3 regions of the Methylobacterium sp. AC315 genome follow, and region 2 is predicted to be linked to each of the others. Evidence: riboswitches for the same ligand, from Rfam matches in the RefSeq annotation. Region 2 holds a riboswitch; each other region holds the start of a gene.

What was found. Region 2 has a riboswitch for cobalamin ahead of AC0IY0_RS13820 (TonB-dependent receptor). Riboswitches for the same ligand answer to the same signal wherever they lie in the genome.
Region 1: another riboswitch for cobalamin. It lies ahead of AC0IY0_RS00585 (TonB-dependent receptor); the one in region 2 lies ahead of AC0IY0_RS13820 (TonB-dependent receptor).
Region 3: another riboswitch for cobalamin. It lies ahead of AC0IY0_RS16020 (TonB-dependent siderophore receptor); the one in region 2 lies ahead of AC0IY0_RS13820 (TonB-dependent receptor).

The regions. Positions count from the first base shown of each region.
Region 1 covers NZ_CEEDEA010000001.1:118,634-123,772, forward strand. Annotated here, with positions in the region: gene AC0IY0_RS00565 (PLP-dependent cysteine synthase family protein) at 1-342, opposite strand, end outside; gene AC0IY0_RS00570 (NUDIX hydrolase) at 439-867, opposite strand; gene AC0IY0_RS00575 (HigA family addiction module antitoxin) at 1,355-1,849, opposite strand; gene AC0IY0_RS00580 (HigA family addiction module antitoxin) at 2,393-2,752, opposite strand; cobalamin riboswitch at 3,152-3,347, shown strand; gene AC0IY0_RS00585 (TonB-dependent receptor) at 3,640-5,139, shown strand, end outside.
Region 2 covers NZ_CEEDEA010000007.1:3,049-8,187, forward strand. Annotated here, with positions in the region: gene AC0IY0_RS13795 (PAS domain-containing protein) at 1-343, shown strand, start outside; gene AC0IY0_RS13800 (hypothetical protein) at 377-628, opposite strand; gene AC0IY0_RS13805 (PAS domain-containing protein) at 819-1,397, shown strand; gene AC0IY0_RS13810 (hypothetical protein) at 1,366-1,728, opposite strand; gene AC0IY0_RS13815 (hypothetical protein) at 1,727-1,972, shown strand; cobalamin riboswitch at 1,989-2,197, shown strand; gene AC0IY0_RS13820 (TonB-dependent receptor) at 2,343-4,469, shown strand; gene AC0IY0_RS13825 (hypothetical protein) at 4,574-4,930, opposite strand.
Region 3 covers NZ_CEEDEA010000008.1:194,299-199,437, forward strand. Annotated here, with positions in the region: gene AC0IY0_RS16005 (DUF350 domain-containing protein) at 1-4, opposite strand, end outside; gene AC0IY0_RS16010 (hypothetical protein) at 157-477, opposite strand; gene AC0IY0_RS16015 (hypothetical protein) at 755-1,072, opposite strand; cobalamin riboswitch at 1,952-2,160, shown strand; gene AC0IY0_RS16020 (TonB-dependent siderophore receptor) at 2,268-4,502, shown strand; gene AC0IY0_RS16025 (acetyltransferase domain-containing protein) at 4,502-5,139, shown strand, end outside.

The DNA of each region.
Region 1 (5,139 bases), on a different contig from region 2:
GACCTCCGCGCCGAGCGCCTCAAGCATCCGTGCCCGCTGCGGGCTGTTCCCCGCCGACAGGGTGACGAGCAGCGGATGACCGAGCGCCGCGCAGGCCACGGCGAGGCCGGCCCCCATATTGCCGCTCGACATCTCCACCACCGGGGCCGCCGGTGCCAAACGGCCGTCCGCCCGCGCGGCGAGCAGGATGGCGCGGGCGGCACGATCCTTCACACTCCCGCCGGGCTGCATGAATTCGGCCTTGGCAAGGATGCGGCCCGGCCCGGGATGGACGCGATCGAGGGCGATCAACGGCGTGCCGCCGATCAGATCGAGGGCGGACGCGGCGATGGGGTAGGGCACGGACGCGGGCTCGGCGTGGGTGATTCCACCGCGGTCGTTTAGCAGCCGCACCGTGCGCCCGGCAGGGAAAGCGCCCTTCGGCACAGGTACGCGCGCCTACGATCGCCGCTCGGCCAATAGCCGCGCCTTCAGTCCGACCGGGTACAACACGGGACCGCCGTCGCGATCGAGGACGTCCAGATCGTACCAGCGGGCGACGCACGGCGTGCCGCAATCCTCGTGGAAGACGACGCATTCCCGCGTATCGAGCGGGCCCGGCGGCAGGCCAACCGGGAACAGAAACAGCGCCTCGTGGCCCGGGCTGCCCTCGTGGGTGTAGAGGTTCTCCGTCACGAACGGGACGCCGAGGATCCGCACCGTGAGACCAAGCTCGTCCCGGAATTCCCGCACGAGCGCCGCCTCGGCCGGCTCAACGAATTCGACGCTGCCCCCGAGCTGCCGCACGCCCTTGAGGCGCCCGTCGTCGGTATAGACCTCGGCGACGAGCAGCTGGCGCCCGCGCCAGGGCAAGCCCAGCGCCTTCATGCGAATCTCTGGTGGGGGGCGCTAAACATTCATGCGGCCTGGTATGCTGCGGCTCGTAAACCGACAACGGCCCGGGGTGCAGGGTCCGTGGCTCCCGGCGGCGGCGCGCAACGCCTCGTTGTCGGCCGTACACTCTACCAGATGGGTCCAACGTGCGGAAAGCTTCGTCGAGCGGGTGTTCTATTTCACCGCTGCTTCATCGAACGCCGACGCAGCGGGCGTCGCGAGCCCTTGGACCCCCTCCGGGCCTACCCGGGCCTATCGGCTGCTCGGACTATTCTGTCGAACAAGTGGAGGCTTTGCAGGGCGAGCATACAGTCCCGCCCTCGGCTGCGACAGCTTCGGTCTCCATGATCCCTAGATCTGCTCCCGAACACGTTGCGATCGGGAGCAGTTCTAAAGCCTTGATTTAACGCGCTCGCGTATGCCGAACCCGCCTCCGACTTCGGCGGCGATCGCTCGAGCCGAGATCCGATAGGTGCGAACGTTACGCGAAGGCGTGCTTCCGTTCGGACGTATGAGCCCGTGTCTGCGCAACCTGGAGCCGTGTCGCGGCGACCTGGGACCAGGCCTTGGACATTGACTCGTTTCGAACATTCCGCTCGCGCCTGCGCACGGCGGCGATGTCGAACTGCTTCTGCATCTCCATCATCATTTCCATGCTGTACCCGAACGCCTGCTCGATCTGGAAAGCCAGGTCGGCAGTCAAAGGGGTCTTCTCGGTGAGAAAGTCGGTGAGCGCGTGACGCGTGACGCCCAGAAGACCGGCAGCCTCCATGATGGTCAGGTTGCGCGGCTCGAAGACCTTGCGGCGAACAAACAGACCGGGATGACACGGATTTGCCGGTTGATGGACAGCGTTCACCTGGGACTCCTTCGTCGATTGACACAATCGTTTTCGGATGAGCGTTTTGATCGACTGATCGGAACTGCGGCAGACCTCACGGGCACATGGGCGCAAGCAGCGCTCCATCAGCAACATCAGAATCGCCGACTACCTCAGCCACCCACAGTCTTACTTTATTTTGCCGGTTATATATTTTATTGTCTTGCAGATCCGATCAAATCGTCGATATCAATCGGATTGCAGCATGTCAATCTCATCCAGATTTACAAATTTATTTCGAATAAATCAATAATTCGACTGTATTAATCTGCAAAACTTCAAAAATATGCATGATAATTTTGATCGCGATACAGCCTGAGCAAATGTCTCCGATGAAACACGATCAGGGTCGCGTGCGCGGTACCGTCCGATATGGAGAATGCCGATCGCCTTGGCCCGTGACGACGAACGATACCAAGGCATGGGGACTGGTCCCCCTGCGATCGTCACCCAGTCTCGCGCGGAAACGTGCCGAGGTGTTTTCCGGAGCCGTCCATCATGCGTCGCAAAGCGGTGCGTCCCGGCCAAGAAGCGACGACAAGGCGTGGAGGCCCGACCAATGCGCGTTCACCCCGCGTCGCGCAGGGGAGATCCGGTAACGGCCCGGCATCCCGGACAACCGGTCGCCACGAATTGAGCTCACCCAAACGCGTGAACGCGCTTGACGATTACCTGAGGCCTTTCGGTCGGGGTCTGGACGCCGGTCCGGCCCGCGAGTTCCCTCTCGACCTTCTGTTCGAGTTTCCGCGCGCGCGAGATATCGTAGTGGGTCTGCATCTCCATCAGCATCTCCATGCGGGCCCCGAACACCTTCTCGACCCGCAGAGCCAGTTCGGCCGTAAGAGCGATCTTCTCGTTCAAGAAGTCGGACAGCGTTTGGCGCGTCACGTTGAGCAGGCTGGCCGCAGCCATGACGGTTAGGTTACGCGGCTCAAGGATATTGCGGCTAACAAACCCGCCAGGATGACAGGGATTCTCTAATACATAAGGTGAATTCATAATGATTCTCCTACCAGGTTTTGCAAATTTGGCGAATAAGCGACAGAGCGGAAACCACTATTTTAGCCGATGCGCCGTCTTAAAACACCTCTGATTTCGGCTCGCAAATCTTACGCGACAGCTCAAAAAAAGTTCCTGAGTTGTCTAAAAGTAAAATAAGTAGATTTTAATTTGCTTATTTTCAAAATAACAACGCTGATATCTGGAAAAATAAGTTCAAATTCGTTAAGCAGCAAGTCATTTTAAAAAATACTATTACAGTGGAAATACAAAATTTTGCGCCATGCAGTCGGAGGCCCGTGATCCGTTAAGCATCGCGCGAGGCGATCGTGCGCCTGATCGCAGGCCGCCCACGCAGGGGGCCGGATATCCACACGCTTGACGTTCCACCGGCATACAGCCACGCTAGTCGGCGACGGTTCCCCTCGGGGATCAAAAGGGAACGCGGTGAGGGGCCTGCCCTGAAACCGCGGCTGTCCCCGCAACTGTGAGCGGCGAGTCCTTCACCACCACGTCACTGGGTCTCAAGCCCGGGAAGACGGTGCGAGGGCGGCGACCCGCGAGCCAGGAGACCTGCCGTCAGCCGTGGTCACACGCGAAACGCGTCAGGCGGGGTGTCCTGGCGGGTGTCGAGACGGCCGTGCGCGAGCGCGGTCGGCGAGGCCTCGTTCGCGGTGACGTGCCACAGCAAGCGCGCCCGCGTCCCGGTTCCCGATGCTTTCCCTTGTCGTGCCGATCCCGGCCGCGTTTGCACGCGGCCTGATCCTTCACCCGGGCCGCCGCGCGTGGACCGGACCGGATCAGACACGCATCCGCAATTGTAATGTTATTACATTGCTATTAGGGCATCTGAACCGGCGGCCGCCGCGCTCGGACCTATCCTCACCATGTCGCGATCCAAACTTCCTCGTCGCAGCCGGCGTAGACCGCTCTGCGGTGCCATGCTCACGCTCCTGGCAAGCCCGGCCGCAGCCCAGGAAACCGTGACCCTCGATCAGCTCTCCGTCGAGGGGGAGGGCGGCGTCAGCCTGACCCGCGCTGCGCCGACCGGGCTGAACCTGCGCACGCCCGACCGGACCGCGAGCCGGCTCGGGCTGACGCCGCTGGAGACGCCGGCGAGCGTCGATATCGTGTCGGGCGAGACCGCACGGCTGCGCGGCCAGGACACGATCGCCGAAGCTGTGACCCAGGACGCCACCGGCATCACCACGATCGCGGCGCCGGGCAACGGCAACGGCGCCTTCACGTCGCGCGGTTTCGCGGGCCCGAACTCGATCCAGCAGCTCTACGACGGCACACGCTTCTATGTCGGGGCCAACACGGTCACGTTCCCGTTCGACACCTGGAACGTCGAGCGTATCGAGGTGCTGCGCGGCCCGTCCTCGGTGCTCTACGGCGACGGCGCCATCGGCGGCGTGATCAACGTGGTGCCGAAGAAGCCGGTCTTCGTGCCGATCAACACCGCGCGCGCGGTGATCGGCACCGACGGCGTCGCGCGGCTGGCGCTGGATTCGGGCGGGGCGCTCGGGCGCGAGGAATTCGGCGACACCTTCGCGTACCGCCTCAACGTCAGCGGCAACCGCGCGGATGGCTGGATCCGGCCGGAGGGCGATTTCCGCAACCTCGCCGTCTCGGCCGCCCTGCTGTTCCAGCCGAGCCCGGACCTCGCCGTCACGGTGAGCCACGACCTCGGCTACCAGGAGCCGGCGCGCTACTGGGGCACGCCCCTGGTCGAGGGTAGGATCCCGGACCTGATCCGGTTCAACAACTACAACGTCCGCGACGCGAAGATTACCTGGTCGGATAACTGGACCCAGTTCAAGACCGAGTGGACGCCCTCGGACGACATCATCGTGCGCAATACGGCCTATCGGCTCACCAGCCGGCGGCATTGGCTCGATACCGAGCAATACACCTACAACCGCGGCACCGGGCTGGTCGACCGGGGCAGCTACACCGAGATCTACCACAGCCAGGAACAGGTCGGGAATCGCCTGGACGCGAGCGTCAAGGGCAACCTGTTCGGCCTGCCGAACGCGTTCGCGGTCGGGTTCGACGTGAACCACATCGACTTCCGCCACACGAACAATTTCACCTTCGACCAGACCACCAGCGTGCCGCTGATAGGCTACGATCCAGGATACTTCCCGCAGAACGGGCGGGCGCAGCCGGCCTACGCGACACAGACCAGCCAGGCCTCGGTCTTCGCCGAGGACCGGGTGATCCTGTCGGACAAGCTCTCGTTCCTCACCGGCGTGCGCCTGGACGTGCCGACGCTCCGTCGCGAGGATTTGCAGAGCGGATCACAGTTCGAGAAAACCTATCAGGCGCTCGGCTACCGGTTCGGGCTGGTCTACAACCCGACGCCGGACAACGCGCTCTACGCC
Region 2 (5,139 bases):
GAGCTACGCCTGGGTGATGATCGGTGCTGTGCCCTCCTACGGGCCACCGGACCACACGTTCCTTGGCTATCTCGGCTCGCTGACAGAGATCACCGTCAGCGGCTCAGAACCGTTGACTGCCTACGGCACGCTCGCGCGCTTCGTACCACCGCCCATGAGCCCAACGACGCCACCGGGCTCGACGCTCGAACTCGTGGCCGATCATCTGCTGATGGCGCACTCGATCGTGGAACAGGATCATGCTCCAGAACTGTTGCCGGTTCTTCGGCAGGCGCTGACAGTGGCAGGCATACTACTGGCGCGGAACATGGGCTCATCGGAGCCGGGTGATCGGCTTCATTAAGTGACACGAGAAGGCGAACCGGGAGACGTCAGACTATTTCGGTCCGGTCTCGACCAGTCCCTGGACCGCTGTGATGAAGCGTCGGGCAGCGTCGTGATCAACTTCCCGCAAATACGCTCGTACGGCCGCAAGCACTTGCGCCTCGTGCTCGCGCTGGAGATGCCCGACCGCGTCGGCGTCGAAGCCGTAAAACGCCGTTACCGGGACGCCAAGCGCATCGCTGATCCGAGCCAGCGATCCTCGACTCTCACGTTCATCGTCGGGGTTCTTGAAATCGTCACGCATGGCATCTCGCTCGGCGTCTCGCCTCACGGATGCGGCGACGGATTTCTAGGGCAGGTATGCATAACACACCAAGCAGGCGCTGGGTTGCAGAACAAAGGGGAATGCAACCTAAGAGGTTGTTGACGCTTGTTTATGTTCGTTCGCTCGTGCCAAGGCGGCCACAACTCAACATCAAGTTTTGCGAGGCGCTATGCGCATCAACGCCATCGATGGGTTCAGCGAGGATATGGAGCGCCTCAGGGGCGCGCTGGAAGCCTCGTGTGTCGTCGGGACCTGGGATTGGGATCACACCCGTGGGGTCGTCAGCTACGACGCTGGTGCGGCCCGCCTTCTGACCGGTGATCCGGATCTGGCCGAGCGCGAGATCACGGGGATGTCCGGTGCTGCTGCCGTACATCCCGATGACCGCGAATGGCTGGCCGAGCACATGAGGAAGGCCGCTCGGGCTGGCGGCCTCGTGGTGTCCGAGTACCGGGTTGTTGCTCCTGACGGAGCAGTGAGTTGGCTGCTCAGCCGCGGCCGGACCTATCAGGATCATTTCGGCCGCCCGCTGCGATCCTGCGGGATCCTGATCGACATTACTGAGATGCGCGATGGCGGCGAACGGTACGTCATGGGAAGGTCATCGCAGGCCGATGATCCGCTCGACCGGGCCGCCGACCTCGCCATTGCGTTAAAGCAGATCCTCGGCGACGACGCTCCGGCGGAGGTGCGGGCCGCGACTGATGTACTCTTGTTCAGCCTCGGTCGAGCCATCGCTCAATCTTAAGGCCGTTGAGAACTCGCACCGCGAAAGTTTGGCCGATCAGCGCGGTCTTGCCCACCGCCCTCCTGCACCTTCCCGAGATGTTCTTCGTCGTGCCGCGCCGCTCACCACCATTCGTCGAAGAACATGTCGTCATGGTGCCGACGACGATCCGGCTCCCATCATCGACCAATATCTGACTGGCGGTCCCGCGGAAGCGTCGTCTTAGCCCATCCAGATGCGCCTTTCGGTGAAGTTCTTCGAGACGGATAATATTTCCGGAGGGCGGATCGCGGGTGGGTTGAAGATCAACGCGATGTTCTTCGAGATGTCGGAGACGGTGGTCGAATGCCATGCGCCGCCTGCTTGCCCTGAAGGGTGCGGTGCCGGACTACGACGGCCTGATTTTCCGCGCCGTGTTGGACTCGTTGTACTCCGAGATGCCGGAGCGGCTTAAGCGTGACCGATGGGGGCGAAGTTCGATTTTAAATCTTGGGCAGCGGTACTGGTCACCCATCGTCAAAGGCGGAAAGGCGTCTGCATTTGAAAATATGTCGCTGCTTGGCAACACCCAGCGCGCGTCTTGCAACGTCGATTGACCACCCTTTAATCCGGCGTCATTTACTAATCGACGGTTCCCTCGGGGATCAAAAGGGAACGCGGTGAGGATCAGTCCGTGAGGACCACTCCGATGCCGCGGCTGCCCCCGCAACTGTAAGCGGCGAGCCCAGCACCACCGCGTCACTGGATGAGCCTCATCCGGGAAGACGGTGCAAGGGCGGCGACCCGTGAGCCAGGAGACCTGCCGTCAGTCGTGGTCACACGCGAAACACATCGGGCGGGGTGTCCTGGTGGGTATCGAGACGGCCGTCCTGAAGCGGTCTTCTCGGACTTGTTCGCGGTGACGTGCCACTGCCGTCGCCCGAGGCTCCTGTGTCCCTTCGTTCAACGAACCGAACGCTCTCGACCTTGTCGGGGCTTGGCCTCGCCGCTTTGGCATCAGCGGCCGTAGCTCAAGGCAGATCCGCATCGAAAGCAGCCACCACTGAAGCGACGCTGGACGAGATCTCCGTCACCGCAGAGACTGCTGTTGCTGCGTCTCCACAGGCCGGTCCTTCGGCGAGCGCGGGCTACGTCGGTGGCACGACGGGTATCGGCGGGATCAGCAGACCGGTGGACTCCGCCAGTTCCGGCGTCATCAGCGGAGCGCAGCTTAACAGCCGCCCAGTAACGCGCCCCGGCGAGGTGCTGGAGTCGGTGCCCGGTCTGATCGTCACTCAGCATAGTGGGGAGGGGAAGGCCAACCAGTTCTTCCTGCGTGGGTTCAACCTGGACCACGGCACCGACATCGCCCTGTTCCTGGACGGCATGCCGCTCAACATGCGCACCCATGCCCACGGCCAGGGTTACGCCGACATCAACTTCCTGATCCCCGAACTTGTCGGCGCGGTCGAGTTCCACAAGGGGCCGTACTTCGTGCGCGACGGCGACTTCGCCTCGGCGGGCTCGGTCCGGATCGACTACCTCGACACGACAGCCAAGAACGTCGCGCTGACCTCGATCGGCAGTTTTGGCTATAAGCGTGCGCTGTCGATCACCACCGTGCCGCTGGGCGAGGGCAACCTCCTCTTTGCAGGCGAGGCGCAGGTCTACGACGGGCCGTGGGTTGTCCCCGACGCTTTGCGCAAGATCAACGGTGTCGCCCGTTACAGCCAGGGCACGGCGCTCGACGGCTTCTCCGTCACCGGCATGGCTTACGCGGCCCGCTGGACCGCCACCAACCAGATCCCCGAGCGCGCCGTCACGGAAGGGCTGATTAGCCGCTACGGCACGATCAACCCTACGGACGGCGGCGACACCTCGCGCTTCTCGCTCTCGGGCAAATTCAGCGCGACGGACGACACCGGCATCACGCGGGCCTCAGGCTACGTGATCCGGTCCCAGTTGAACCTGTTCAACGACTTCACCTACTTCCTCAACGACCCCGTCAATGGCGACCAGTTTCACCAGCTTGATCAGCGCATCATCGGCGGCGGCGAGGCCCTTCACATCTTCCAGGGCGACTGGTTCGGGCGGCCGATGGAGAACGAGATCGGCGTCCAAACCCGCACTGACTCGATCCGGGTCGGCCTCTTCAACACCACGAACCGGCAGTACCGCTCTGGCGTGCTCGACGATCGGGTGCTGGAAACAAGCGGAGCCTTCTACTTCGACAACCGACTGCGCTGGACCGACTGGCTACGCACCTCAATCGGCTTCCGCGCAGACGGTTACTACGCCAGCGTCGTCTCCGACACGCCCGCCAACTCGGGTCGGGCACGCGACAGCATCGTCAACCCAAAGCTCGGGCTGACCCTCGGGCCGTGGTTCGACACCGAACTTTACGTGAACTACGGCGGCGGCTTCCACTCGAACGACGTGCGCGGCGTGACCGCCACCATCGATCCGACGAGTTCGCTGTTCAACACCACCCGCTCACCATTCTTGGTGCCTTCGACCGGCTATGAGATCGGCCTGCGGAACCGCTCAATCGCCGGACTGGAGACCGCAGTAGCGCTGTTCCGACTCGACTTCGCCTCGGAGAACCTGTTTCAGGGCGATACCGGCACCACGGAGCCGAGCCGCCCGACCCGGCGGTTCGGCGTCGAGTGGACCAACCGCTATGCGGTGACACCTTGGCTGTCACTGGAAGGCGACTTGACGATCACCAACGCCCGGTTCTCTGACTACGACCCGGTCGGCAACCGAGTGCCGGAGGCGCCCACCACCATCGCGTCGGCGGGCGTCACCTTTGGCGAGCCGCTTGGCTGGTTCGGGTCGCTGAGGTTCCGCTATTTCGGCCCACGCCCCCTGATTGAAGATAATTCGATCCGGTCGCGGGAGACCGCGCTGTTCAACGGCCGGGTCGGCTACAACTTCGAAAACGGCTTGAGCGTCTCGCTCGACGTGCTGAACCTGACCAACAGCAAGTCCGATCAAATCACCTATGCCTACGTCTCGCGTCTACCGGGTGAGCCTGCCGAAGGGCTCATAGATCGCCATTTCCATCCTGTTGAACCGACCGCTGTTCGCCTTACGATCGCAGGACGGTTCTAACAGCGGATCAAATCAGACGACTTGCAACTCGTTCAGGTGCTCAAGGATCTGTCGGGACAGCGGGCGATCGTGCTGCCACCCGTACTGCCGAGCCATGTCGTGGGTCAGCCGTTCCCCCGGTGTCGCTTCGGCAGATATTCCCTCGGCTGAACCAGCGGCGAGCCGATCCCGCGTTCGACATCAGTCGTCATCGCATCGACGTTCGGCTCGAATTTTTCCGTGAGGACATCGGACGCCGGGGTAGCCATCCATGCCCCATAGGTCGGCGACGATCTCGTCCTTGGCGTTCGGCACGTTGACGACGGAGATATCGTCGTCCTACCGGGCGTACCGAGCGAAATCCGGGCCTTGAAGAGGGTTTCACCGGCTTCGGGGTCTTGGATGCCATCTTGGCTCAACATCCGCCCACGGCCCTGCGCGCGCATCTGCGGGCTGTTCTTCGGCGTGCGGATCTCGTCCATGTCTCCGAGGGGCTGGAAACGTCAGGAGGTCATGAGGCGGTGCTGGTTGAGGCGGGTTGGTCCACGAGCCCTAACTGCTGCGTCTCAGCCCTCGAAGACGAACAGCAGTCGAGAACGACAACCTCAATTCGCCCGAGTCACCTCGACGTGGTTGTCCGAGAACGATGGTGCGGGCGGGAAGTTGCCCTCCCGCTGCGGGGCGAAATCAT
Region 3 (5,139 bases), on a different contig from region 2:
TCATGCCCAAAGCCCTTCGGCGGGACCCGGCGCGGACCAGGGTGATGCGTCGGTCGGGTCGCCCATGGAGCCGTATCCGTCGAGGTTTCGCTCAGCCGCTCCGCAGGGCGTAGCATGCAGGCAGGAACGGTCACAATCGCGGGGCGGCAACCGCCGCTATGGGGCTGGACGATCGGCAGCGCGGCGTGTTCCCCGCCCACGCCGCCAGGTCAGACCGATGCGGACGCCGCCCCAAACCACACCCGCCACCAGCGTGAGGGCCATCAAGGGCAGCATCGCGACGACGACCCAGCCCATGAGCGCCATCAGCGTCAGGGGTAGACCGAGATCGATCCCGGCGATCACGCACGGATGGACGTCGTTCTCGCTCAACGTGCAGCCGGCCCCATTGCCCACGGCCAACGCGATGGCAAACGGTAGGGCGGGCAGCCAGACGGCGAGGCCGAGGCCGATCAGGACGCGGTCCACACTGCGCATCACAAGCATCGCCTCGCGACGGGTCGAACCGGAACCGAGCCGCCCGGCGGGATCGGCTTCACGCTGACGGGCGCGGACTTCGCAGGCCGGATGGCGGGCTTAGAGCAGACGCGGGCTTACCCCGCTGCCCCCTCCACGCCCCCTCCACGGCTTCTCAGCGCGGAGGGGTGAGATCCGGTAGCCATCCCGCACCCGCACCCTCGTCGGGAGGGCACGCGTCGTGACGGTGCGCCGGCACGGAACCGGCGCGCGAGCCGATTGACGGCGGGTACGAGGGTCACCGGCGCTTCGTCAGGCTGAAGATCGCGAAACCGGCCAATGCGGCGAGGCCCAGGGCGAAAGAGCGGTTGCCGTGCACGAAGTCGGCCGCCTGTTCCCCGGCCTGCCGGAGGTCGTTGCCCAGCGGCGATCCGGTCAAGATACGCTCGGCCCGTGCCTTGTTCTCTTCGCGCGTGTTGATCGAGACCTCAAACCCGTCGCCATGCCGCTCGATGTCGATGCTGTTGCGGGCAAACCCGGCACGGGCCAGGCGGTCTCGCGCCGATCGAGCGGCCTTCAGGGAAGGGACCGTTACCGAAGCCAGGGTGCTGTCCATCATCATGTTCTCCACGCCGCGCGGCGTACCGCGTCGGTGCCGACCGCGCTCTTCGGAAAGCAAACCCCCTGCGGCCGTTCAGGTTCGCGACGCCGCGACCCGGTGTCGAAGCCAAGCCGCAGGTGCCGCGCCCCGAGGGCCCACCGGAGGCCGGCACGCACCGCGAAGCCCGCGCGGGGGGCTCGCAGCCCGCCGATCTGATGCGGGTCTCGACGCGCCCGGCCCACGCCGCGCGCCCGATACGGATGAGCCCGGCGGCGGCCCGGAGTTCGCCCGGCCTCGCGCCGAGGCGCGTCGCTCCCTGGCACCGCGGGTGCAATCCGGGCCGCGTCTCGAAACAGATCGGGGGCCGCCCCAGGTGGACGCAAGACCGTATCCGGACGGATCGAACGCCGTGTCGAATCGCTGCGTTACGGTTTCCGGCCGAGCGGGATCGGAAGAGCGTGGAGGCGGCGCGTCCATCCCGGTCTGGGGCCAACACCCACTCGATCCGGACAGGTCCGGGTTCCTGGACGAGGCTGCGGCCAACCCGGGCCTGGCGCTCCGCCTGCGGGTGGCTCCGCACGGTGAACACGCCCGGATGGCCGCGCCGTCCGGTCCCTGGCAGACCATCGCGGTCTCGGCCGGGCTGCCTGCTGGCCGTCTCGCCGCCACCGCGCGCCGACAGGCCGACGTCCGGCGCTGGCTTCCGCAGCCACGTGGAAGAGATCCCGGATCCGGCCCCGGAAGGCGGCGCCCCGCTGCTGCCCGGGCGCGCTCATCCGCCAGAGCCGAAACCGTGAGCTGGCGAACCGGGAGGCCGATGTGTCCCTTAAACCACAGCGTGTGTAACGTTATTGCATTCTGTCGTTGAGGCATTGACCCCCGGGGGCGCGGTGGCGAGTATCGGGCGGCCAAGGTTCCCGCGGGCTTCGGTCCGCGGGCGAAGATGGGAATTCGGTGCGCTCGTACGGGCAAGGCCGAAGCTGCCCCCGCAACTGTAAGCGGTGAGTCCCTGCCGCCCGTGGTCACTGATGCGTCGCATCGGGAAGACCAGGCCGGGATCGTGACCCGCGAGCCAGGAGACCTGCCTCGGCGTGACGACGACCCTCGGGCGGGGTGCCCCGGCGGAACGCAGGGACGGCGCGGCCCCGTGGGCCCGTCGCCCGCACGCGCTCACGCTGAAGCCTCCGGCTCGACAACCATGAGTGTGCCGGTGCCAGTCCGCCCGAAGCCGACCACGACCCATCCCTCCGCGAAAGCCCGGGGCCCGCGGAGCCGTTCCCGGTCTCCCTTCCGCCGCCAGAGCCCGCGTGTCGCCCTCGCGGCGATCCTGACGGCGGGCTCGCCGGCCGGCGAGACGCGGGCGCAGGAGAGCATCGCCCTGGAGGAGGTCTCGGTCGAGCATGTCGGCGGCAGCCCAGCCCCCGGTACGACGGCCGCGTCGGACAGCATCGGCCTGATCGGGCCGACGCCGGGCTACGGTGCGACCCGGGCCGTCAGCGCGACCCGGACCCCGACCCGGCAGATCGACGTGCCGCAGGTGGTCACCGTCGCCCCCCGGGAGGTGATCAGCGACCTCGCCGCCACCCGCGTCGATCGCGTGTTCAACTACCTCCCCGGCGTCGCGCAGCAGAACAATTTCGGCGGCCTGAGCCTGTTCAGCTACGCCATCCGCGGGGTGACGACCTCGGAGATCTACAAGAACGGTTTCCCGCTCAATCGCGGCACGCCCCCGCCGCCCGATGCCCAGAACATCGAGCGGATCGAGGTGCTGAAGGGCCCCGGCGCCGGACTGGTCGGGCGCAGCGATCCGGGCGGGCTGGTGAACCTCATCACCAAGCAGCCCACCGCCCAGCGCTTCGTCGAGATGGGCACCCAGATCGATTCGTTCGGGCTGACGCGCGGGACGGTCGATGCCGGCGGCGCGCTCAACGAGGATGGCACGGTCCTGTACCGGTTCAACCTCGCGGCCCAGGGCGCCGGCAGCTTCCGGGACTTCGTCAACAGCGACCGGCTGCTCGTGGCGCCGGTGATCAGCTGGCAGGTGACGCCGGATACCCGCGTCACGGTCGAGACCGAGTTCGTCAAGAACCGCATCGTGTTCGACCGCGGGGTGATCGCGATCAACAAGCAGCTCGGCTTCCTGCCGATCTCACGCTTCCTGGGGGAGCCGGGCCAGAGCACCTATCAGACCAACAACACCCTGCAGGTGCGCGTCGATCATCGCTTCGACGACGCCTGGCAGATGCGGCTCGCGACCTACCTCAACACGGGCGACTTGGCGGGCGAGTCGGCCGAGGTCCGTTCGCTCGCCGCCGACAACCGCACCGTGGCGCGCGACCGCAACGTGCGCGACTACCGCTGGGACGTGGCGATCGGGCAGGCCGAACTGCTCGGGCGCTTCGACACGGCCGGGATCGGCCACACGGTGCTGCTTGGGCTGGACCGCGAGAGCACCGACAGCCGGACGCAGTACTTCCGCTCGAATTTCCGCACGAGCCCCTTCGCGCTCGACATCTACGCGCCCGTCTACGGGCAGGCGCTGCCGCCGATCACCATCCCGCGCAACAACCTGGAGCGGGTCACCAACACCGGCCTGTACGCGCAGGACGAGATCGTCCTTACCCCGGAATGGCGGGCGCTCGTGGGGATGCGGGTGGACATCTTCGAGCAGTCCTTCCGGGAGCGGGCCCCGCGCAGCCAGGTCGATCAATCGCGCGTGGCGGCCTCGCCGCGGGCCGGCCTCGTCTACCGCCCGATCCCGGAATTCGCGCTCTACACCAATGTCGGCACGAGCTTCCGCCCGAATATCGGCCCCGACGCCGCGGCGGTGACGCGCGGCACGCCGCTCGCACCCGAGACCGGCCTCGGTTACGAAGTCGGCGTGAAGTCCGAGCTGTTCGACGGCAACCTCCTGCTGACGGCGGCCGCCTTCCGGGTCGAGCGCGAGAACGTGCTCACCCCCGATCCCAACAACAGCGGCTTCTCGATCGCGGCGGGCGCCGTGCGCAGCCAGGGGTTCGAGGTGACCGCGCAAGGTCAGTTGACCCCCGAACTGAAGGTGCTGGCCGGATACGTCTTCGCCGACGCGGTGGTGACGAAGGACAACGTGCTGCCGGTGGGCGCGCCGCTGATCAACGTGCCGCGCCACTCGGGCAGCCTGCTCGCGGTCTACGAACCGCAGGGCGGCGACTGGAAGGGCCTCGGCGTCGGCGGCGGCGTGCGCGGCGTCGGCGAGCGGGCAGGGGATGCCGCGGGCTCGGGCTTCGTCCTGCCGGCCTATATCGCGGTGGACGCCCTGGCCTATTACCGCTTCGACAACGTCCGCTTGGCCCTCAACGTCGAGAACATCTTCGACACGCAGTACTACGAGAGCTCGCTCAACGTGTTCCGCGTGTATCCGGGCTCGCCGCGGCGCTTCACCGGCTCGTTCACGGTTCGGTTCTGATGGCCCGCAGGGCCGAGGAGCCCGCCGCGCCGCCGGATCCCCTGCGCCCGGGGGATGCCGGCTGCCGCGCCCCATCCCCGCGTCGATCGCACCGCATCGGCTCGATCGACGCCCTGCGCGGCCTCGTGATGCTGCTGATGGTGGTCGATCACGTGCGCGAGTTCGTCTACCTGCACGCCCAGGTTCGCGACCCGATGGATCTCGGCGTGACCCCGGCCGGCCTCGCCTGGACGCGGATCGCCTCGCATCTCTGTGCCCCGGTCTTCATCCTGCTCACCGGCCTGTCGGCGAGCCTGTACGGCCGGACGCATGGCGGGCGGTCGGCGACCGCCGCCTTCCTGCTGAAGCGCGGCCTGCTCCTGATCGTGCTGGAAGTGACCCTCGTCAGCTTCGCCTGGACCGCCAGCCTGCCGCCGCCCATCCTGTACCTGCAGGTGATCTGGGCGATCGGCATCGGCATGATCGCCCTCGCGGGCCTGCTCTGGCTCCCGCCGGTGGCGCTGCTGGGCGTCGCGCTGGCGATCATGCTCGGGCACAACGCCCTCGACGGGATCGCCGTCGCGTCGGACCAGGCGGGCTACGCCCTGTGGTCGATCCTGCACCAGCGCGGGCTGATCCCCCTGCCATGGGGCGCGGC